4 regions of the Clostridium sp. ATCC BAA-442 genome follow, and region 2 is predicted to be linked to each of the others. Evidence: riboswitches for the same ligand, from Rfam matches in the RefSeq annotation. Region 2 holds a riboswitch; each other region holds the start of a gene.

Region 1 (4,749 bases), on a different contig from region 2:
TGGCATAGCTATACATGGCGTCAATTTCGCCATTGCGCAGAGCCATGACCAAAGCATCATTGCTGTCAAAGGACCGGAGTGAAACCTTCTTTACCGTCACCTCGCGGCCCAGATAGGTGTCGCTTACGGCCTCGTAGTAGCTGGTCTGAGCATCCTCGTCCAAGCTGACAAAGCGGTAGGGGCCGCAGCCGATGACAGCATCCTCCCCACGGTAGTCCTTGGGGGCGTCAATGTTCTCCCAAATGTGCTTCGGCTGGACGTAGAAATAGCCAGCCACCAGCTTGAGCCACTGGTAGGCACCGGGTTCCTTCAAAACCACCTTGATGGTGTCCTCGTCCACCTGCTCAGCATGGTCCACATAGGAGCCGTAACTGGATTTGCGCACATTGATGTTATAATCGAAGGTAAACAGCACATCGTCCATGGTCAGGGGCTCCCCATCATGCCAGGTGATGCCCTGGTCCAGCGCCAAGTCACAGGTGATGGTAGTGGAGTCTTCACTGACCGTCCAATCTGCAACAAGGAATGGCTCTACCTCGCCGTTGGGCCCCGTCTGCCAGAAGGGCGCTGTCACAAAGGAGTTATAGCACATCTTTCCAAATGCGCCGCTCTCCACAAAGGTGGTAAAGGTGTCGTTTGCGGCGGTGGTCCCGAGGTGCAGCTCCTCCACCACGCCGGCGGAGGAGCTGCCCGCCGTTTCGGCAGGAGAGCTCTGAGGTGCGCTCTCCGCCGCCGGCTGCGCAGAGCAGCCGAACAGGCTCAGCGCCAGCGCGCCGGCTAAAAACAGGGAAAGGGCTTGCTTTTTCATTTGAAAACCGCTCCTTTCATACCGCGTCTATTAGACTGCGGGCCGGGTGGAGAACCAGGTCTTGTAGTTGATCACGCCCCAGCCGGGGAAATTGGTCCAGCCCTCATAGTGGTCGGTACGGTAGGGGAAGTAGGCCTTGTCCCAGCACAGAGCCAGTCCCACCACCTGTTCATCGGCAAGCGCTTGCAGCTCCTTCATGGCGGCGTTGTACGCCTCGTAGCTGCCGGCGGTCTTCTTGGCCTCATAGGCGGCGACAAACTCCGGGAGCAGGCAGGTGCCCCAGCGGTTGTTGTCGTTATCCCCGATCATGTACATGAAGGCGGTGTCATACATGGCCACGCCGGGAGAGGTATAGCCGATGTAGAGCTCATAGGTGCCCTGCTTGCGGACCTCGGTGGCGTGGTCGGAGTTGCGCACGCTCTCCTCGTCCATGGTAGTCTGCACGCCCACGGCCTCCAGATTGGTCTTGAGCACTTCGGCGATGCGCAGATAGAGGGCCTGACGGGTCTTGTTGTACTGGGGAGTAATGAGGACATTCAGCTCGCTGCTGTCGGGCATATCCCGCCAGCCGTCGCCGTCAGCATCCACATAACCGCCCTCATCCAGCAGGGCGTTGGCTTCGTCCACGTCCTGAGCCAGCTCGGGCAGCGAGCCGTCAAAGCCCTTATTGGGGGGCGCCACGATACCGGCGTGGGGGATCTGGCCGTCCTCCCCTCCGATGGTGACGCGGAGCAGCTCGTAGTCCAACGCGGCCCGCACGGCCTTGCGGAAGATCAGGTCGTCGGTGGGCTGCTCGTTGAAGCCGAACACCAGTTGATAGTTGCCGGGGTTGTCGCTCATGCCGGGATCCAGCCCCTCCACTCCGGTGATGGAGTCCACCATGGTGGCGTTCAGGGAGTTGGAGTAGTCGTACATGGCGTCCACCTCCCCGCTGCGCAGGGCCATCACCAGGGCGTCGTGGCTGTCGTAGGTGCGCACGGTCAGCTTGCGCACGGTCAGCTCCTGTCCCATGTAGGTATCCGACACCGCCTCTAGGGTCATGCTCTGGGCCTCCTCGTCCACGCCTGTGAGCTTGTAGGGGCCGCAGCCGATAGCGGCGTCCTCGCCGGTGTACTCGGCGTATTCGCCCTCCACCTTGGACCACACATGCTCCGGCCGAAGGGTGACGAAGTTAGCCATGCTGTTGAGCATGGTGAAGGCCTTGCCGTCGGTCAGCGTCAGGGTGGCCGTGGTCTCATTCACCGCCTCCACCCCTGTCAGGCCGCTGCAATAGCTGGACTTGCGGTCGATCAGATATTGGAAGGTAAACACCACGTCATCCATGGTCACAGGTTCACCGTCGTGCCAGGTGAGGCCCTGATCTGTGGCAAAGGTGGCGGTAATGGTATTCAAGTCGCCGCTCAGCTCCCAGCCCGTCATGAAAAAGGGCTGAACCTTGCCATTCTCATCGGTGACTACAAAGGGAGCGGTGACCACCGCGTTGTAGTTGAGCTTGCCGAAGATACCGTTTTCCGTCATAACGTTGGCGCCGTCAATGGCGGCGGTGGTACCGATGCGCAGTTCCTCCACATAGGCAACGGAGGACTTGCCGCTCTCCACCGCTTCCGGCGGGCCGCTTTGGGTGGAAGCCGCCGGGTTCTGTCCCGCGCAGCCGGCTGCGGTCAGCGCAAGAGCGCTGGCCAGCAGAAGGGATGCCAGTCGTTTCATACATGTTCCTTCTTTCCTTCTCTTAAATTTCTATTCAAAACAGGGACGGTCCCCTGCTTTGGTCTTATAATGAAAGAGCATTCCTGTTTTGTCGTTAGAAAACAGGAATGCTCTTTGTCCTGGATATGCAAAAAGGGCACCGCCGTCCCCAGCGATGCCCAGTTAATGCCCCAATGACCGCGATATCCACCGCGGCAGCATCCAATTCTCCCTCGCCGAAAGAATAGAATCCGATAGACATGGCAGGTCTTCTGACTCCAGATCATCCGGCTTCGCTCACCTTCCCGGTTTCCCAGTGGTATTAAGCGGGCCGTCCCTGTTACAGCAGCGGGAGCTGTCGCAGACTTGCACTGCGTTCCCTTTTCAATACAAACGTATCACCATATCCTGCTATATGAAATTATGGATTCAGTATACACCGCCGTCCAAGGCCTGTCAATATGTGTCTAACTGCGCCGAATGCTCTCCACTTACGGAGCCTAGCGGCAACAGGCACATTCCATTCCCACCGGCTCACCGCCGCATCTGCTCTTCGCCGCCTGTAACGGGCGAACCAATCAAGTATAAGAAATCTCGCGTTGAGAGCAGTCACAGGAGATCACCCCCCTTTTCTTTCCGGCCGGGCTGTGCTATAATTCCTTCATATACGTTTTCAGCAAGTGGCCAGACTCCGTCTGGTTAGAGGGAATCGGGTGCAACTCCCGAGCGATCCGGTCACTGTAAGCGGGGAGCGGGCTGCAGATCGCCATTGCATGTTTCACATGTGAGAAGGCGCAGCACGTGACGAGCCGCAAGCCAGGAAACCTGCTTGCTGAATTTGTGGGGACGCTTCCGGTGAAAGCTGCTCCACAGGCCGCCGGCCCTGCCGGTGCGCCTGTCTGCAAGCCGGCTCCGCGTCAGAATACGCGGGGCCGGCGATTTTGCTTTCTCCGGGCAGAGAGGAGAAATGCGCATGCGACAGCCTTTTTTTGAAGATCTGATGACCGCGATGTACCCCTCCGGCCTGCTGCACACCTTTGGTGTAAACGGGAAGATCTCCGGCAGCGTGGGGGCGGTGGGGGAAATGCAGGAGGTGCTTCCGCTCCTCCACAGCCCGCGGGGCTGTGGGTTTCACTACCGCTATTCCGCCCGGCGTCGGCACCAGCCCTTTTACAGCGTGCTGACCTCCAATCTGGAGGAGCGGGACATCATCTGCGGCGGGGAGGAGAAGCTCCGCCAGGCCATACGGGACGCCTGGAGCCGCTACCGCCCCGGGCTCATCATGGTGATCCCCTCCCCGATCAGCGACATTCTGAACGAAGATGTGCGCTCCGTATGCGCCGAGCTGCGGCGGGAGGGTATTTCGGTAGTGGGCGTCCAGTCGGAGCTCTTCTCCCACCGGGACAAAAACTACACCCGGAACCGTCTGAAAGAGCTGGCCCACCAGACCATCACCGGCGACAACCGGCTGGAGATGGAGCTAAAGGGCTGCGGCTTCACCGAGGCGCTCTACGCCCTGGTGGAGCAGGTGATGGAGCCGTCCGCTCAGATCCCGCACAGCATCAACATCGAGACGGTGGGCTGGGGGAGCGAGGGAAAGGCCGCCCTGCGGGAGCTGGAGGTCTTTTTGAACGGCTGCGGGATTCAGGTGAACACGTGGATCCCCAGCGCCCCCCTCTCCTCTCTGGTACACGCCCCGGCCGCGGAACTGAATCTGGTCAAGCGGGTTCGCTGGGCCAGACGCATGCGGGAGAAATTCGGAACCGCATACCTTCACATCGGCGGCGCGGGACGCTACGCCGGACTGGATGGAATCTGCACCTTTTACCGGGACATTGGACAGGCCCTCCGCATGGAGGCGGCGGTGGAGCCCGTCGTCCTGGCGGCGCGGGCCCAGGCCCTGGAGGAGACGGCGGAGGCCCGCCGCCGCCTGGGGCAGGCCCGGGCGGTTCTCGTCAGCCGCAGCATCCAGCAGGCTCCCTTCGAGCTCAAATCCTATGTGCGGGACTATGGCCTGTCGGTCTCCCATCTCTGTGTCATCCTGACCCCGGAGAGCCGTAAAAACCTGAATGTCACCCCCGCGCTGGAGGACAGCCTGCTGGCCCGGGTACGGGAGGCCGCCGCCCTCTACAGCCCGGAGACACAGCTCCTCCTGAACCCGGCAGAGGAGACGCTGCGCGGAATCTTCGCAGAGGCGGATGTGGTGGTGGGCACCGGCGACTTCACCTTGGAGGGGATGGGCGCGCCGCTGATCC
Region 2 (4,749 bases):
CGGCGGGAACCGGGTGTGGACGGTCATGCCTTGGAACTGACCACCCTGGGCGATGTCCTCGTCAATGAAATCATGGATGAAGTTCTGCGTCATGGTGGGTTTCAGCTCTTCTGGCATGTAAATTCACTCCTTTATCTCGATACGAACTCTTATTTTACCCTGAACAGCGGGAAAAAGCAAGAGAGGGAGGACATTCCGGCATATTTTTTCCAGAAGGGCGGAGAAAATTGCATAAAAGGGGGCGTGGGAAGGGGGAGAGGGCCCGGATAGTTGTCACAAAGTGCGGAAAGGGAGGCCCAAAGCCCTTGACAGAGGGAGGCGGAACACGGTATACTTACGACAATCGTTGTGAACAAAGGCGTTCCGACCCCAAGGGCGGAGCGCCTTCATTTTTAAAGCGAAAGGGGCGGCAGACCATGGGGGTCTACAGCAAAGAGGACATCATCCGCATCGTTCGGGAAGAGGAAATCGAGTTCGTGCGCCTGCAGTTTACCGACATTTTCGGCATGCTCAAAAACGTGGCCATCACCGCGTCCCAGATTGAAAAGGCGGTCAGCAACCAGTGTATGTTCGACGGCTCCTCCATTGAGGGCTTCGTCCGCATTGACGAGTCTGACCAGTACCTCTACCCGGATCTGAAGAGCTTCCGTATCTTCCCCTGGCGGCCCAGCCACGGTAAAGTGGCCCGGCTGATCTGCGACGTATACAACACCGACGGAACCCCCTTCGTGGGCGACCCCCGCTATGTGCTCAAGCGGGTGATCCAGAAGGCCAACGACATGGGCTACGACCGTTTCAATGTGGGCCCGGAGGCGGAGTTCTTCCTGTTCAAGACCGACGAGGAGGGCAAGCCCACCACCCAGACCAACGACGAGGCGGGCTACTTCGACCTGGGCCCCCTGGATCACGGGGAGTCCACCCGGCGGGAGATCTGCATGGCGCTGGAGCAGATGGACTTTGAGATCGAAGCCAGCCACCACGAGTGCGCCCAGGGCCAGCATGAGATCGACTTCAAGTACGCCGAAGCCCTCCACGCCGCCGACAACATCATGACCTTTAAGCTGGCGGTCAAGACCCTGGCCCAGCGCAACGGCCTCCACGCCACCTTCATGCCCAAGCCGATCTTCGGGATAGCGGGCTCCGGTATGCACACCAACATGTCCCTGTTCCGCAACGGCAAAAACGCCTTCTACGACCCCGACGATCCCCGCGGCCTGTCCAAGGAGGCGTACAGCTTCATCGCCGGACTGCTCCACCATGTGCGGGGCATGGCGGCGGTGACCAACCCCCTGGTCAACTCCTACAAGCGGCTGGTGCCCGGCTACGAGGCCCCCTGCTACCTGGCCTGGTCGGCGTCCAACCGCTCCGCCCTCATCCGCATCCCCGCCAGCCGGGGCCAGGGCACCCGGGTGGAGCTGCGCTCCCCCGACCCCTCCTGCAACCCCTACCTGGCCTTCGCTGTCTGCCTGGCCGCCGGACTGGACGGCATCGAGAAGGGTATGACGCCCCCGGCGGAGATCACCGAGAACATCTACGCCATGGACGCCGCCGCCCGGAAGGCCCACGGCATCGAGAGCCTGCCCGGCTCCCTGGAGGAGGCCCTCCGCGCCCTGGAGGCCGACCAGTTGATTCTGGACACCCTGGGGGAGCACGTGGCCGCCAACTACCTGACGGGCAAGTGGCGGGAGTGGGACGAGTACCGCACCCGCGTGTCCTCCTGGGAGCGGGAGAAGTACATCATCAACTATTAAGGCCCCGTGGAGACGGTGGTCGTCGCCTTTGAGGGCGAGAAAAACGGCCGGAGACTCAAGGAGCTGCTGGAGAGCTCCGGGACGGCCGCCTGCCTGCTCTGCCGCTCCGCGGATCAGGTCAAGCGCCTGGTCCGCCAGCAGCGGCTCACCGCCGTGGTGTGCGGCTATAAGTTCCCGGATGGGACGGCGGAGGAGCTGGCCGGGGAGCTGCCCGGCTTCTGCACGGTGTTGCTGCTGGCCCCCCGCGGCCTGCTGGAGCTGGTGCCGGAGCGCCCTGGACTCCTCCGCCTCTCCGCCCCCGCAGGCAGGCGGGAGCTGCTCGCCGCGGTGGAGGAGCTGCTTCGGCTGGGCGAGGAGGCCGGAGCCCTCCTGCCGCCCCGGCGGAGCAGCGAGGAGCGGGAGGTAGTGGAGCGGGCCAAGGAGCGGCTGATGGCGCGCAGCGGCATGACCGAGGAGGAGGCCCACCGGGCCCTCCGGCGGCGGAGCATGGACCGCCGCATCCCCCTGGCAGACGCGGCGCGGATGCTCTTGGACGAGGAGCGTCCCGCCCCTTGACAAAGGGGAAAAATTGGCGTAGTATGTCTTTTGACAACTTGATAGCATGGACAGTGCCGCCCTCCGGGGCGGGTAAAAGGGAATCGGGTGCAAATCCCGAACGATCCGGTCACTGTAAGCGGGGAGCCGGCCGCAGACGCCATTGTGGAGACACGAGAAGGCGCGGCCCGGCGGAGAGCCGTAAGTCAGGAAACCTGCTGTCTGTGCAGAAGGATAGGTGTCTTCCGCAGAAAGTAGCCTGTCTGTTTGCCGCCGTGTGGTCCGATTGTGCCCATGGCGATGAGCAGTCCCGCTTTCCGTCGGAAAGCGGGATTTTTCTGTCCACAGCACAAAAAAGGAGGATTATCATGAAAAAGCTCGTACCCCTGACCCTCGCCCTCGCCCTGGGCCTGACGGCCTGCGGCACCGCCGGCCAGAATCCGGCCCCGGCGGCCAGCCCCACTCCTGCGGGGGATGTCCAGGGCGCGGAAACCCCGGCAAACACCGAGGGATTTCCCTTTACCCTGACCACCAAGGACGGCGCGGAGGTCACATTTACCCACGTGCCCGAGAAGGTTCTCTGTACGAATGTGAACACGGGCGATCAACTGATGGCCCTGGGGCTGGGGGACAGGATCATTTACACAGCCAATAACAATACCCGCGTGGCACCCGAGTACCGTGCGGAATACGAGGTCATTCCCCAGATGGCGGATAAGCCGAGCCTGGAAACCATCCTGGCGCTGGAGCCCGACTTTGTCTACGGCCGCTCCAGCGCCTTCAGTGAGAAATATAACACGGAACATGACACCCTCTCCCAGTACGGAATTATGTCCCTGTCCTCCATCGAGGGCTACAAGCTGGGGGCTGATTTGGAGGACGTATATCAGGATTTCTATAACCTGGGACGCATCTTCCAAGTGGAAGAACGGGCGGAGGAGCTGGTGAATGACATGCAGGCCCAGATTGCCGCCGCCGAGGAGGCGGTGACGGGCCAGGAGGCCATCCCGGTGTTCGTTTTTGACATGGCCCAGGAGGAGGGCGCCTACACCTGCGGCAACAACTTCACCTCCAAGCTCATCGAGCACGCGGGCGGCGTCAACATCTTCAACGATCTGGACACCACCTGGGCCACCGTGAGCTGGGAAACCGTGGTGGAGCGGGCCCCCGAGGTGATCATCATCGACGACTACGGCGATACCTCTCTGGAGGAGAAGATTGCCCAGCTCAAGGAGAACCCTGCCTTGGCCACGGTGCCCGCCATCCAGAACGACCGCATTATCTCCGTGACGCTGTGCGAGTCTTTTGCCAGTTCCATGACGGGCGACACGGTGGAGAAGTTTGCCCGTGCCTTCCACCCCGACTGCTTCGCGTAAGAGGGCGGTATGAAGCAGTTTTGCAGGCTGGTGAAGACTCACACCTTTCTGACCTGTCTGGTGCTGGCAGCGGTGCTCCTGGCATCTATCATCATCGGCATCGGCACCGGGCCGGTGGCCATCCCCTTTGCCGAGGTGTGGCGGGTGATGTTCCACCGGCTGGGCGGCCTGCTGACCGGCTCGGAGCTCCCCCTGGAGGGGGTGCGGGAGAGCACCCAGAACATCGTCTGGTTCCTGCGGGCCCCGCGGGTGCTGCTGGGGGCCCTGGTGGGGGCGGCCCTCACCCTTTCCGGCGTGGGGATGCAGGCATTCACCAAGAATCCGCTGGCCGAGCCCTATGTGCTGGGCATTTCCTCCGGCGCATCACTAGGCGCGGTGCTGGCTATGCTGCTGGGGGTGTCCCTGCCTGTGCTGGGCCGCCTGTCGGTGTCCGCCGGCGCCTTTGCCGGGGCTCTGGTGTCCATCCTCCTGGTGTACCTTCTGGCCCGCACCCGAAATGCGGTGACACCGATCCGGCTGATCCTGGTGGGAGTGGCGGTATCCGCCATGTTCCAGGCATTTACCAACTACATCGTCTATACCGCCCCGGACGACGCCGCCGTCCGGGAGGCCACCTTCTGGATGCTGGGAGGACTGGGCAGCGCGGAGTGGGCCGACGTGCCACTGCTGGCCGGCCTGGTGCCTCCGGCCCTCCTGCTGATGCTGGCCCTGGCCAAGCCCCTCAATGCCATGATGATGGGGGATAGCTCCGCCGTCACCCTGGGAGTCAACCTGACGGTGGTGCGCAATGTGCTCATCGGCGTCACCGCCCTGCTGACCGCCTCCTCGGTGGCGGTCAGCGGCTGCATCGGCTTTGTGGGGCTGGTCATCCCCCACCTGGTTCGCTCGGTGGTGGGGCCGGATCACCGGAAGCTGGTTCCCCTGGCCACTCTGTTCGGGGCCATCTTTCTCATCTGGGTAGACGTGGGAGCCCGGATCATCAAGCCGCCGGCGGAGATCCCCGTGGGAATCCTGACGGCGTTCCTGGGCGCACCCCTGTTCCTGTGGATGATCAAGGTGCGCCGCTATGAATTCCAGTAGGGGGGCCG
Region 3 (4,749 bases), on a different contig from region 2:
CGGACTAGATGATAACCAAGTCGAACAATCTTTTAATCTATCGACAATAATAAAAAGCATTAACATAAATGTTGCCAAAGATGAAAACCAGCATTATGATTCTGATGAAGTTAAAAATAGCCTATTGCATGAGATTAGGTGATAGCTTGTATAGAAAACATAAAATAGCTATTGGTGTAGTGGCTATTGTAATCATTATACTTGAGTTTTGGCTGAAGGTTGATTATTTTGAAGTTGCGGATCATTCAATTTCTGTAATTGCTATAGCATTAGGTATTTATATTGCTGCTCTGACTGCACTTTTGGGAAGTAAGACAATGACTGCAATGAAAAATGCTCCGGATCCAAATGTACCAGGCAAAAGTAAATTAGGAGTCTTAATAACCTACTTCCGAGCAGCAATGCTTTGTGGCTTAGTGAGTATTGTAATAAGTTACATTTCAATTTTTAATAAAACCAATGGGTGGTTTTCAAATTATTTACATAGTGAAATTGTTTTATCATCTCTTGGGTTTGCTTTGCTTTCTCTAAATTTCTTGTTTATGTGGTTGCTTTTTTCTTTCATTGTTAATAGTATTATCCGTGAAGCTTAGTAGGACAAACTTATGATATACCAAAATGAAGATAGGGTGTGGCACTCTGAACAGGGAAGCGTATCTTTTTTGTAGCTACCGTCCATGTCGGAGCAAGCTATGGATCGCTTGCTCCGACTTATTTTATATGTCAGAGCGCGCTCACGCCGCTGCTCCTCCTTTCCAAACAGAACCAGCTTACGCTGGGCTTCGGTTTGGGGCCGCCCTGTGTGCGGCTTTTTTCTTGTCGGTTTTAACCGTCTGTTCCAAATTTGAAAGCCACGTCTTAGCCAATTGAGGCTGAGACGTGGTTTTTAAATTTGTAATACCTCTATGATATGCTGGCAATCAGTCATGCTATAGTGGTGTTTTACTACAAAATATTATCTGGATTTTGCAGGCGAAAGGAAAAGATATAATTTTGGAATCAGAGGATATGGCATGTAGCTTGTAATAAAGAGCGAAAATTGATTACAATTAGCATATAAGCAATTTTGGAAGGATTTTCTGTCAACATGAAGGGGGCATGAAAATTATATCTGAACAGCTTCAGCGATATAGTAACACCCACACCGCATGGTCTGGTGATGACCGGGACGCTGTTACAATGCTCCAGGCATTTTTGGGCTCGGGCGGAAAATCAGTGAGAGGTTCTCGACTGAAGACACATGGCCTAATACGGATGGGACGTTTGAATTAGTCCCGTCTCCAGAGGTGTCTAGGCGGCCAAAGCGGAGCTTTGTGGTCCAGAGTAAGGGAACCTCGACCCCGCAGATATCGCTGGACGGCGCTGTCCACTATCGGCTACGGGATCTTGCCTTCCCTGCATATGTGGCTTTGGAGGTTACGCTGGACCCCGGTATCTTGTTCCTGGTGTTAAATACGGGGAAGCGAGGGCAGGAGCGCGTATTCTGGAAGTACATTTCCCCCAGGTTTCTCGCGTCGCTCGATTTTAGCAAGGACTCTGCGGTGATCCGCTTTACCGGCGGGGACGAGATCAAAAACACGGAAGAGTCTGGGGATGACTTCGTCTGTAGCTGGACGGGATCTCCGACGACCACTCCTTGGGCTTTCGGTCGTCCCCTTTCAGTTGGCCTATACAGTCTCCATTCACAAGGCGCAGGGCCTCGAGTACAATTCCGCCAAGGAGGTCATCCCCAGCAGCAATTCCGAGCAGATCTCCCACGGCATTTTCTATACAGCCATCACCCGTGCAAAGGAAAAATTAAAAATCTTTTAGAGTGCGGATACAATCAATCAGATTATCGACGGGTTCGGCAAGGCGGCCGGCGGCCGGTTGGGTCTGAATATCATCAAAACACAATTTCTGAATGCCGAGGCAGCAGGACCGCCACCTGTCTCTTGACTTTTGGCCTGCATGGAGTATAATAAGGGTGCACAGCCAAGTTTATATGGAGCATCATGACTCTGCGCGAGTGCTGCCCTTCGGGCAGGCGCAGGGATGAGGGAAGCCGGTGGGAGTCCGGAGCTATACCCGTAGCCGTATGTGCTTGAGGTTGCCGTTCGAGGCGTGAGCCGGTCATTGGGGCAGGGCCCTGAGAAGGCGGAACGGCAGACGCAGGAGCGAGATCGCTCTGGAAAGGCACGAGCCGGAAGACCTATGGTGTTTGAGCGTGGGGCGCACGTCGGTGTGCGCCGGGAAAGCGCGCGGAAAAGCGGGCGCGGCGGATCATGGGATCTGCCGCGGCCGCAGTTTTATGCAGGAGACAGTGACGACGAGCAGAAAGGAAGGAGACCGCTATGCTGAATCTCACCTGGATCAAGAACCCCGACCACGTATCCTACTGTAAGGAGAACGAGGTGCTGCCCCGGTTGGCGCGGGAGCTCGGCATCGCCGACCTGGCACAGCAGGTAGAGGAATTCCGGACCCACCCCACGGCGGAGGGGGTAAATCTGAAAGGGAAGAAGCGTACCACTTTGAAGCTGTTCATCCCCAACCTGACCTTCCCGGAGCCGGTGGAGATGGGGGAGAACGTGTGGATCTATATGGGGGAGCTGTGCCCCGCCTACTGTCTGTTTACCCCTTGGGAGACAAAAGAGAATTGACGCAACGGGAAGGAGATACGGTTATGGGCGAACAAAAAAAATACTGGGAGGGCAAGCACTTCGCTTTCTATACCAACAAGGAGTGCGAATATTACCCCTGCCACCCGGTGCCGGAGGGGACGGAGTTCAACTGCCTGTTCTGCTACTGCCCGCTTTATATGCTGGGGCGGAAGTGCGGGGGAAACTTCACCTATTTGGAAAGCGGCGTCAAGGACTGCAGCAAGTGCCTGGTACCCCACCGCCGGGAGAACTATGGATTTATTGCCGACAGTTTCCAGAAGATTGCTGGCGAGATGGCGGAACGGGAGAAGAAGGAAGGACAGTAAACGAAGGTTCCAGCCTATACATTCCGAGATGCACATGGAAAAAGCGCCCAACTGCTATGCGCAGGCGGGCGCTTTTTTAGGCATAGGTAGCCGTTCATTTAACAGGTAGCGGGGAGGCATCCTGTTTCAGAAGGGTGTTGCCCGCCATACTGCTGATGACCGGTGCGCCGATCCGGCGGCTCATGTCCAAAGAGGCCACGGTGCAGCGATCCAGATCAATGCCGCAGCCGATATCCATTTTGTGGAGTAGATTGACGAAATCTTCGGTGGGAATGTTCCCCTTGGCATTGGGAATCACGGGGCAGCCGCCCATGCCCGCCAGGGATACGTCAAACCGGGTAAAGCCCAACTCCATGGCTTTCACACAGTTGGCAAGACCAAATCCCTCAGTGTTGTGGATGTGCAGTGAGATCTGCTCTGGCCGGAAGCGCTCCAGAATTCCCCGCAGGATGCGCTCGGTGTGGATTGGATCGGCCTTTCCGGCAGAGTCTCCCAGTCCCAGGGAGGAGGCCCCCAGCTCCATGGCCCGCTGGGCGTAAGCCAGGGTTTTCTCCAGGGGAGTGGCGTCACCGAAGGGGCAGCCGAAGACCGCGCCCAGGGCCGCCTGTACCTGGAGGTCCGGGAGGTTGGCGATGGCCTCCAGGGTGGCGAAGGCCCTGTCCGGCGTGGAGCCGAAGCCCTGGCCGAAGGCGTCGCTGACGGAGAGAAAGAAGTCCACGTGGCGGATACCCAGCGCCCTGGCCCGTTGGGCGGCCTCTACGCTCTCCACCAGGGCAGTCACCTTGACTCCCCTCTCTGCGGCATAGGGGAGCACCGCCTGACAGAGCGGCTCCAGATCCAGGTACTGTCGGCCACGTACGGGATCTGAGCTGAAGACGCCGATCTCCAGCTCACGGGCGCCGTAGTCGATCATACTACAGATAAGCTCCCGCTTAACCTCGGTTGGAAGGACGGTCTTGAATTTCTGCCAGCCGTCCCTGGGGGCAACCTCCCTCAGGGAAACCAAAGAGGGATAATTCATGGCGAAACGCTCCTTTCAAAAGAAGAGGCACACCGCGGACACCAGAATAACCACCGCCGCATAGAGCAGCATGGCCGCGATACCGTAGGTCCAGATGAATTTGTTGTCCATGTTTTTCCGACTGAGCAGGATGGCGGCCTGACCGCTGGACGCGTAGGTGAGGTAGGCCACCATGGAGCTCAGCGAGATGGCCACGGCCAGGATGGTGATGTCATACCCTGCCTCCACCAGGGGACCGCTCAGGGTGGATACCAGGGAGGAGACCACCAGCAGGGTGGCTGTGTTAGAGAAGAAGTTGGTGAGCACCAAGGTAATAAGTACCGTCATGGCCACAAAGAGCAGGGGGCTGTGATTGGAGAAGAGGCCACCCAGGGCCTGCGTCAGCCAGGCTTTGATGCCGTACTCGTCGGCCACCAGCAGGCCGCCGATAGCTGCCATGGAGGCCACGGCCATGACAATGGGCCAGCTCACGCCCTTGGTGAAGGCCTCCACAGGGCAGAAGATCTGTTCCCCGTCCACCCGGATAAGGGCCAGCACCGCCAGGGCCACTGAGGTAAAAAGAACGGTGTCCATTTCCTTTAGGGCGCTCAGCACCGGCATCTCAGGCCAGTAGGGGCTGGTGAAGGAGTGGAGGGCGATGATCAGAAAGGCGGCCAGGGGGATCCACTGTCTCCGGGTCAGGCGCAGGGGCTTGTCCGCCAGGGCCTGGGCCAGATCTACCCGGCCCAGGGCTCGGATGTCGCACCGGAAGAGGAAGCGCAGG
Region 4 (4,749 bases), on a different contig from region 2:
GCTGTCCCGCTAACGGTCCAGCCCTTATATCCACTTGGGGAAAAATTATCTAATGTGACAGTACTAGTGACGATAGATGTAACGCCGCCACCACCCTCAGTCTGAAATTTTTCATTAACTATATATTCGTTGCGCTCTCCGGCCTTAATCTCATAAGTATTCCCGCTTATCTTAAACTGCCCTGAGACAGCGCCTGTATACGTCCTCAAATCGATCACGATTTTGATCTGTTTCTCAGTCGGTTCAACAGCCAGTGCCGTCGGGGCACAGAGCGAGCATAAAAGCGACAGCACCAACAGTATGGAAAGAAGCTTCCTCTTCTTCAGCAATGATGACTCCTCCTCTAATTCGTCTTCCAGCCTTCACCAGAAGCCCTTCAACAGATGAATGTCCCCGGCCGCCGAACACGTCGGCGCCCGGGGGTTCAGATCATTCTCTCATGGGACGGCCATTTTCCGCTCCCTCTTGTCAGTCGTGCACCACATACAGGTGGTTATAGTCATTGCCAAAGACGGCGTAGCCGTTGTCAATGGCCATGCCGCCCAGGGCGTAGGTGTCGCCCGTTGTGCCCCAAACCTGGCTGCCGGTCGTGCCGTCATAGCTGTAGCAGTAGCCGGCGCCCTTCTGGGCGTTGGTGTTGAAGTACAGGTAGTCGGTGCCGGTGCCATCGCCCATCACCACGATAGAGCTCTGAACCGGGAAGCCGGAGGCCACAGTACTCAAACTCCCAGTTCCCAGATCCAGGCACTGGACGCCGCCTTCACTAAAGCCGGAGTAGTAGCCCACATAGATGCGGTCGCCCACCTTGGTGGGGGTGGAGGTGGAGGTGGCGCCCAGTTTGATGTGCCACTCGACCGTCAGCCCGTCATCATAGGAGCAGCACCACAGGTAGCCGCCCTGGGTGGTGAAGTACAGGTAGCCGTCATCCAGCATGACGGTGGAGCGCACATTGCCCGCGTCGCTGGCCACATCGGTCAGATCCAGCACGCCGCCGGTTGTGTCAAAATCCGCGATGCTCCGCCAGTACAGCAGGCCATTGTCGCTGCCGAAGTAGACGTTGGTGCCGTCGCTCACCGCGCCGGCCCAGTAGAAGCCGTAGCTGTCGGGGGTGAAGGTCTTCACCGAGTAGTCGGAGAGCTTGACCTGATAGTAGGTTCCCGCGCGGCTGCCGCCGGGCCAGGTGCCGAAGTACAGGTAGGTCCCGTCGGTGGTGATGGGGGTGTTGATCTGGCCATTGATGCCGGTCAGGACATTCGTCACAGTGGGTTTGTTCTGATCCAGGCCGGTAAGAGCCATAACCTTGCTGCCGGTACCGGTAAGCCACTCACCGCCCTCGTAGTCGTCATACTGGCTGATGGTACCCACATAGAGGGTATCGTCCGACGCGTCGTCGGGGGTACCCTTGTCGTCCAGATAGGGGGTAGACAGTTGGAAGCCGCTCTTGGCGTTCAGAGAGGTTCCCTCCGTGCCATAGGGATCGGTAGTCCAGACGATGCTGCTGCCGCCATTTTCCGCGCACCTGATCTTGGCTACCAGCGCGCCGCTGGCTCCATAGCCATCGTAGAGAACGTAAGCATAGGTAGTCCCGTTCACCGTCTGCATTACAGGCACGTTGTCCACGCCATCCCAGCCGGAGCCGGTACACTTAAGTTGGATGTAGCTGTTCAGGCCGGAAGCATCCGGCGTGGTAGGAGCCTCCGTCACCACCGCGTTGTGATTGTTGCTGCCGCCGTAGACGTTCCAAGACGCGAACGCGCTGGTGGACAGCATGCCCGCGGCCATCGCCAGAGACAGGCACACGGACAGAACCTTTTTGCCGTTTTTCATCTTTTGCATGGCTTTTTCTCCTTCAAAATTAAACTTCCTTTGCTCGACCGCCGCACGAGCAGGATTCCCCGTGCGGCATGCACACGGACTCAGCAGCCATAGGCGTGCATGCTCCCATGGCCGCAATCAAAAGACATTTCCCAACCACCCGACCTTTCCAGTTCGCATAAAATTCCCATGTTACTTATCGTCACGGCCTGTCCGGCCTGTGAACGCGCCCTTACGCAAGCACCGGACCCCGTTCCTGCGCTCCCGTCCGCCCCGACGCAGACCGCGTTGTTCGGCCCTTGGCGCGCTCCTCTCCCCGCGCGCTTCCCCAGGCCGGTATCCCCTTCCGATGCCGCTATTCAGTTGTCGGCCGCGCTTCGGCCATTTGAAACGGGCGAAGGCCCGCTGGATTCCTAAAGGAGGCTCGTCATAGGGGTAGCCCCCTATGACGGAAGAAGGGGATCCCCTTCTTCATCAGGATTACTCGCTGCTGTTCTGTTGCTCTGTGTATGCCCGCTCTCTCGCCTGACAGCGGAGCTCCTCCTTGAAGATCTGCCGCTTGGGGAGGGGCTTCTGCTTCTTCGGCGGGACCAGCCCCGCCGCCGTGACCACATTCTTCCAGCAGCCAAAGCGAACCGCGATAAAGTGGCCTCCGATGATCTCCCCGGCGTTGGGCGTCATTCCAAGCCGTGCCGCCTCACCCCGGACATAGTCCAGCAGCTCTTCGTCGCTGGCGTCACCGTGCGTCTGGGCAAACTGAACATTTCGCTGACGAAGCGCTTCCTTGGTGCGCCCAATGAGTTTTTTGCTGAGCTTCTGATCACCGGTGAAATACTTGCCGCTCACAAAACAGCCTCCTGACTTGTGGCACAATCCGGCTGCCCCGCAGACCTCTTGGGGCAATAGAAACAAAAAGACGGACGCATACCGATACGTCCGTCTTTCCCCCGAGCGTGCGAATAAAAAGCGGACGCAAAATATGCGTCCGCTTTTGCACCCATTTCGGGTAGAAGGGGGCACTTATCCCATGCCCTCCTCACATTTGGCATTTATCTCAGAGCAGCCCCAAGGAATTGGGGGTAAGCTCCTAGTAGGTCTTCTGACTGATGTGTCCCGACGGGCCTAAAGCCCGCCTGCGCATATCCGCCGCCTTCCCAGCTAAGCCATTACGACCGCCAGTGACCTGCTTTCGCAGAAAACGGATACACTCCACAATCACAGCTATTGAATTGCACGTCCCCGCAGCTTTCGCCGCGGCTCCTGCTGCAAAACATGTCCAGGAATTTCACCTGATTCCCTTGTTCAGAAACAAGGATGCGTGTCCGGTCCCTGACGGGAACCGGGTCGCGCATTTGCCACAAAAGCCGGATTCATATTAAATTTTACGGGAAGGTGCATGCCGCTCTGCCCATGCGGGACTCAGGAACCATTCCCTTCAAAGAACTATCTTTTGTAAAACTTGTACTTTACAAATGGCTTTCTTTTGAGTTCATTATACAACTTTTTTCTTGAAATGCAAGGGGCAAACACAAAAATTTTCCAAACGCTATTTAACTTATCTCGACCAAGGAGGCAAAAATAAATTCGGCCTGTGGCCGTCATGGAGTTGGCTCCTTTTCGTGGACTTACTTACAAATAGAGATGGCGCCTGTTCCTATTGCGATTTTTGTCGAAAAGTGTTATAATTTTGGTAATATTTTCATCTGTAAACTTGCAGCTCGCTTTTGGGGGCGCCGAATTAAACTCCTAATCATGCAATCACGGACACCATAATAGGATCAGGTCTTGAATAGCGGGCTTCTAAACATCTGCTGGTTTGGTCGTCGCACACATGACCACGGTTTCCTGTCCGTGCATTTAAGGGGGGGGGATTTTTTACAATATTTTCAAAAGAGTAATCATACCGAACATTGCATCGTTTTGAGATAGAGAGATATGAAACGAGAATACATTCAGAAAAACGTATATGAAGCAGTACAGGAGCGCTTTGATTTTTTGTTCCGCGAGTTTGAGAACATCTACGTTTCGTTCAGCGGCGGTAAGGACAGTGGGCTTCTTCTGAACCTCCTGCTGGATTTTAAGCGCACTTATTACCCACAGCGGACGGTCGGCGTCTTTCATCAGGATTTTGAGGCGCAATATACAGTGACGACGGAATATGTCACAAAAACATTTGAGCGTTTGGAGTCTGAGGTCGATCCCTACTGGGTATGTCTGCCTATGGCTACCCGAACTGCCCTGTCCAGCTATGAGATGTTTTGGTATCCCTGGGATGACAGGCATCCTGAACTGTGGGTGCGTCCCATGCCCAGCTATTCCTATGTCATCAATATGGATAAGCCGTTCGATCATTACCGCTACCGGATGCACCAGGAGGACCTTGCTAAGCAGTTTGGGCGTTTTTATAAGGAACGCCATGGCGGGGGACGCACTGTTTGTCTGTTGGGATTGCGGGCAGATGAATCGTTGCAGAGGTACAGCGGATTTGTCAATAAGAAACATGGCTATAAGGGAGAATGTTGGATCTCCAAGCAGTTCAAGGATGTGTGGTGCGCTTCTCCCCTTTATGACTGGTCTAACAGGGATGTGTGGGTCGCGATTTCCCGGTTTGGCTATGAATATAATCGACTCTATGATCTGTATTATCAGGCGGGGCTCAAGATCGACCAGATGCGGGTGGCCTCTCCGTTCAATGATTACTCCAAGGATGCGCTGAATTTATACCGGGTGATTGATCCGGAGATTTGGACCAGGCTGGTCGGCCGGGTGCGGGGGGCCAACTTTGGTGCGATCTATGGTCGGACCAAAGCCATGGGCTATCGCAGCATCACTCTGCCAGAGGGGCATACCTGGCAGTCCTACACAAAGTTCCTGCTGGATACGCTGCCCAAGCGGCTTCAAAACAATTATGTAAAAAAATTCAAGACCTCGATT

What was found. A riboswitch is a leader RNA that binds a small molecule or an ion and turns the genes downstream of it on or off. The one in region 2 is predicted to bind cobalamin.
Region 1: another riboswitch for cobalamin. It lies ahead of ACESY8_RS05360 (ABC transporter substrate-binding protein); the one in region 2 lies ahead of ACESY8_RS07325 (ABC transporter substrate-binding protein).
Region 3: another riboswitch for cobalamin. It lies ahead of ACESY8_RS09975 (hypothetical protein); the one in region 2 lies ahead of ACESY8_RS07325 (ABC transporter substrate-binding protein).
Region 4: another riboswitch for cobalamin. It lies ahead of ACESY8_RS05405 (homing endonuclease associated repeat-containing protein); the one in region 2 lies ahead of ACESY8_RS07325 (ABC transporter substrate-binding protein).

Annotation. Positions count from the first base shown of each region.
Region 1 is NZ_CAXSQB010000008.1:38,586-43,334, reverse strand. Features, by position in the region: gene ACESY8_RS05365 (ABC transporter substrate-binding protein) at 1-808, opposite strand, end outside; gene ACESY8_RS05360 (ABC transporter substrate-binding protein) at 839-2,515, opposite strand; cobalamin riboswitch at 2,740-2,915, opposite strand; cobalamin riboswitch at 3,156-3,341, shown strand; gene ACESY8_RS05355 (nitrogenase component 1) at 3,468-4,749, shown strand, end outside.
Region 2 is NZ_CAXSQB010000012.1:32,896-37,644, forward strand. Features, by position in the region: gene ACESY8_RS07310 (glutamine--tRNA ligase/YqeY domain fusion protein) at 1-117, opposite strand, end outside; gene glnA (type I glutamate--ammonia ligase) at 417-1,751, shown strand; gene ACESY8_RS07320 (ANTAR domain-containing response regulator) at 1,767-2,306, shown strand; cobalamin riboswitch at 2,341-2,522, shown strand; gene ACESY8_RS07325 (ABC transporter substrate-binding protein) at 2,654-3,661, shown strand; gene ACESY8_RS07330 (FecCD family ABC transporter permease) at 3,671-4,741, shown strand.
Region 3 is NZ_CAXSQB010000019.1:48,559-53,307, forward strand. Features, by position in the region: gene ACESY8_RS09960 (hypothetical protein) at 1-142, shown strand, start outside; gene ACESY8_RS09965 (hypothetical protein) at 96-593, shown strand; gene ACESY8_RS09970 (ATP-binding domain-containing protein) at 1,594-1,812, shown strand; cobalamin riboswitch at 1,995-2,213, shown strand; gene ACESY8_RS09975 (hypothetical protein) at 2,334-2,639, shown strand; gene ACESY8_RS09980 (cysteine-rich small domain-containing protein) at 2,663-2,965, shown strand; gene ACESY8_RS09985 (hydroxymethylglutaryl-CoA lyase-like TIM-barrel protein) at 3,060-3,986, opposite strand; gene ACESY8_RS09990 (SLC13 family permease) at 4,002-4,749, opposite strand, start outside.
Region 4 is NZ_CAXSQB010000008.1:50,477-55,225, reverse strand. Features, by position in the region: gene ACESY8_RS05410 (PQQ-binding-like beta-propeller repeat protein) at 469-1,836, opposite strand; gene ACESY8_RS05405 (homing endonuclease associated repeat-containing protein) at 2,296-2,661, opposite strand; cobalamin riboswitch at 2,888-3,163, opposite strand; gene ACESY8_RS05400 (phosphoadenosine phosphosulfate reductase) at 3,751-4,749, shown strand, end outside.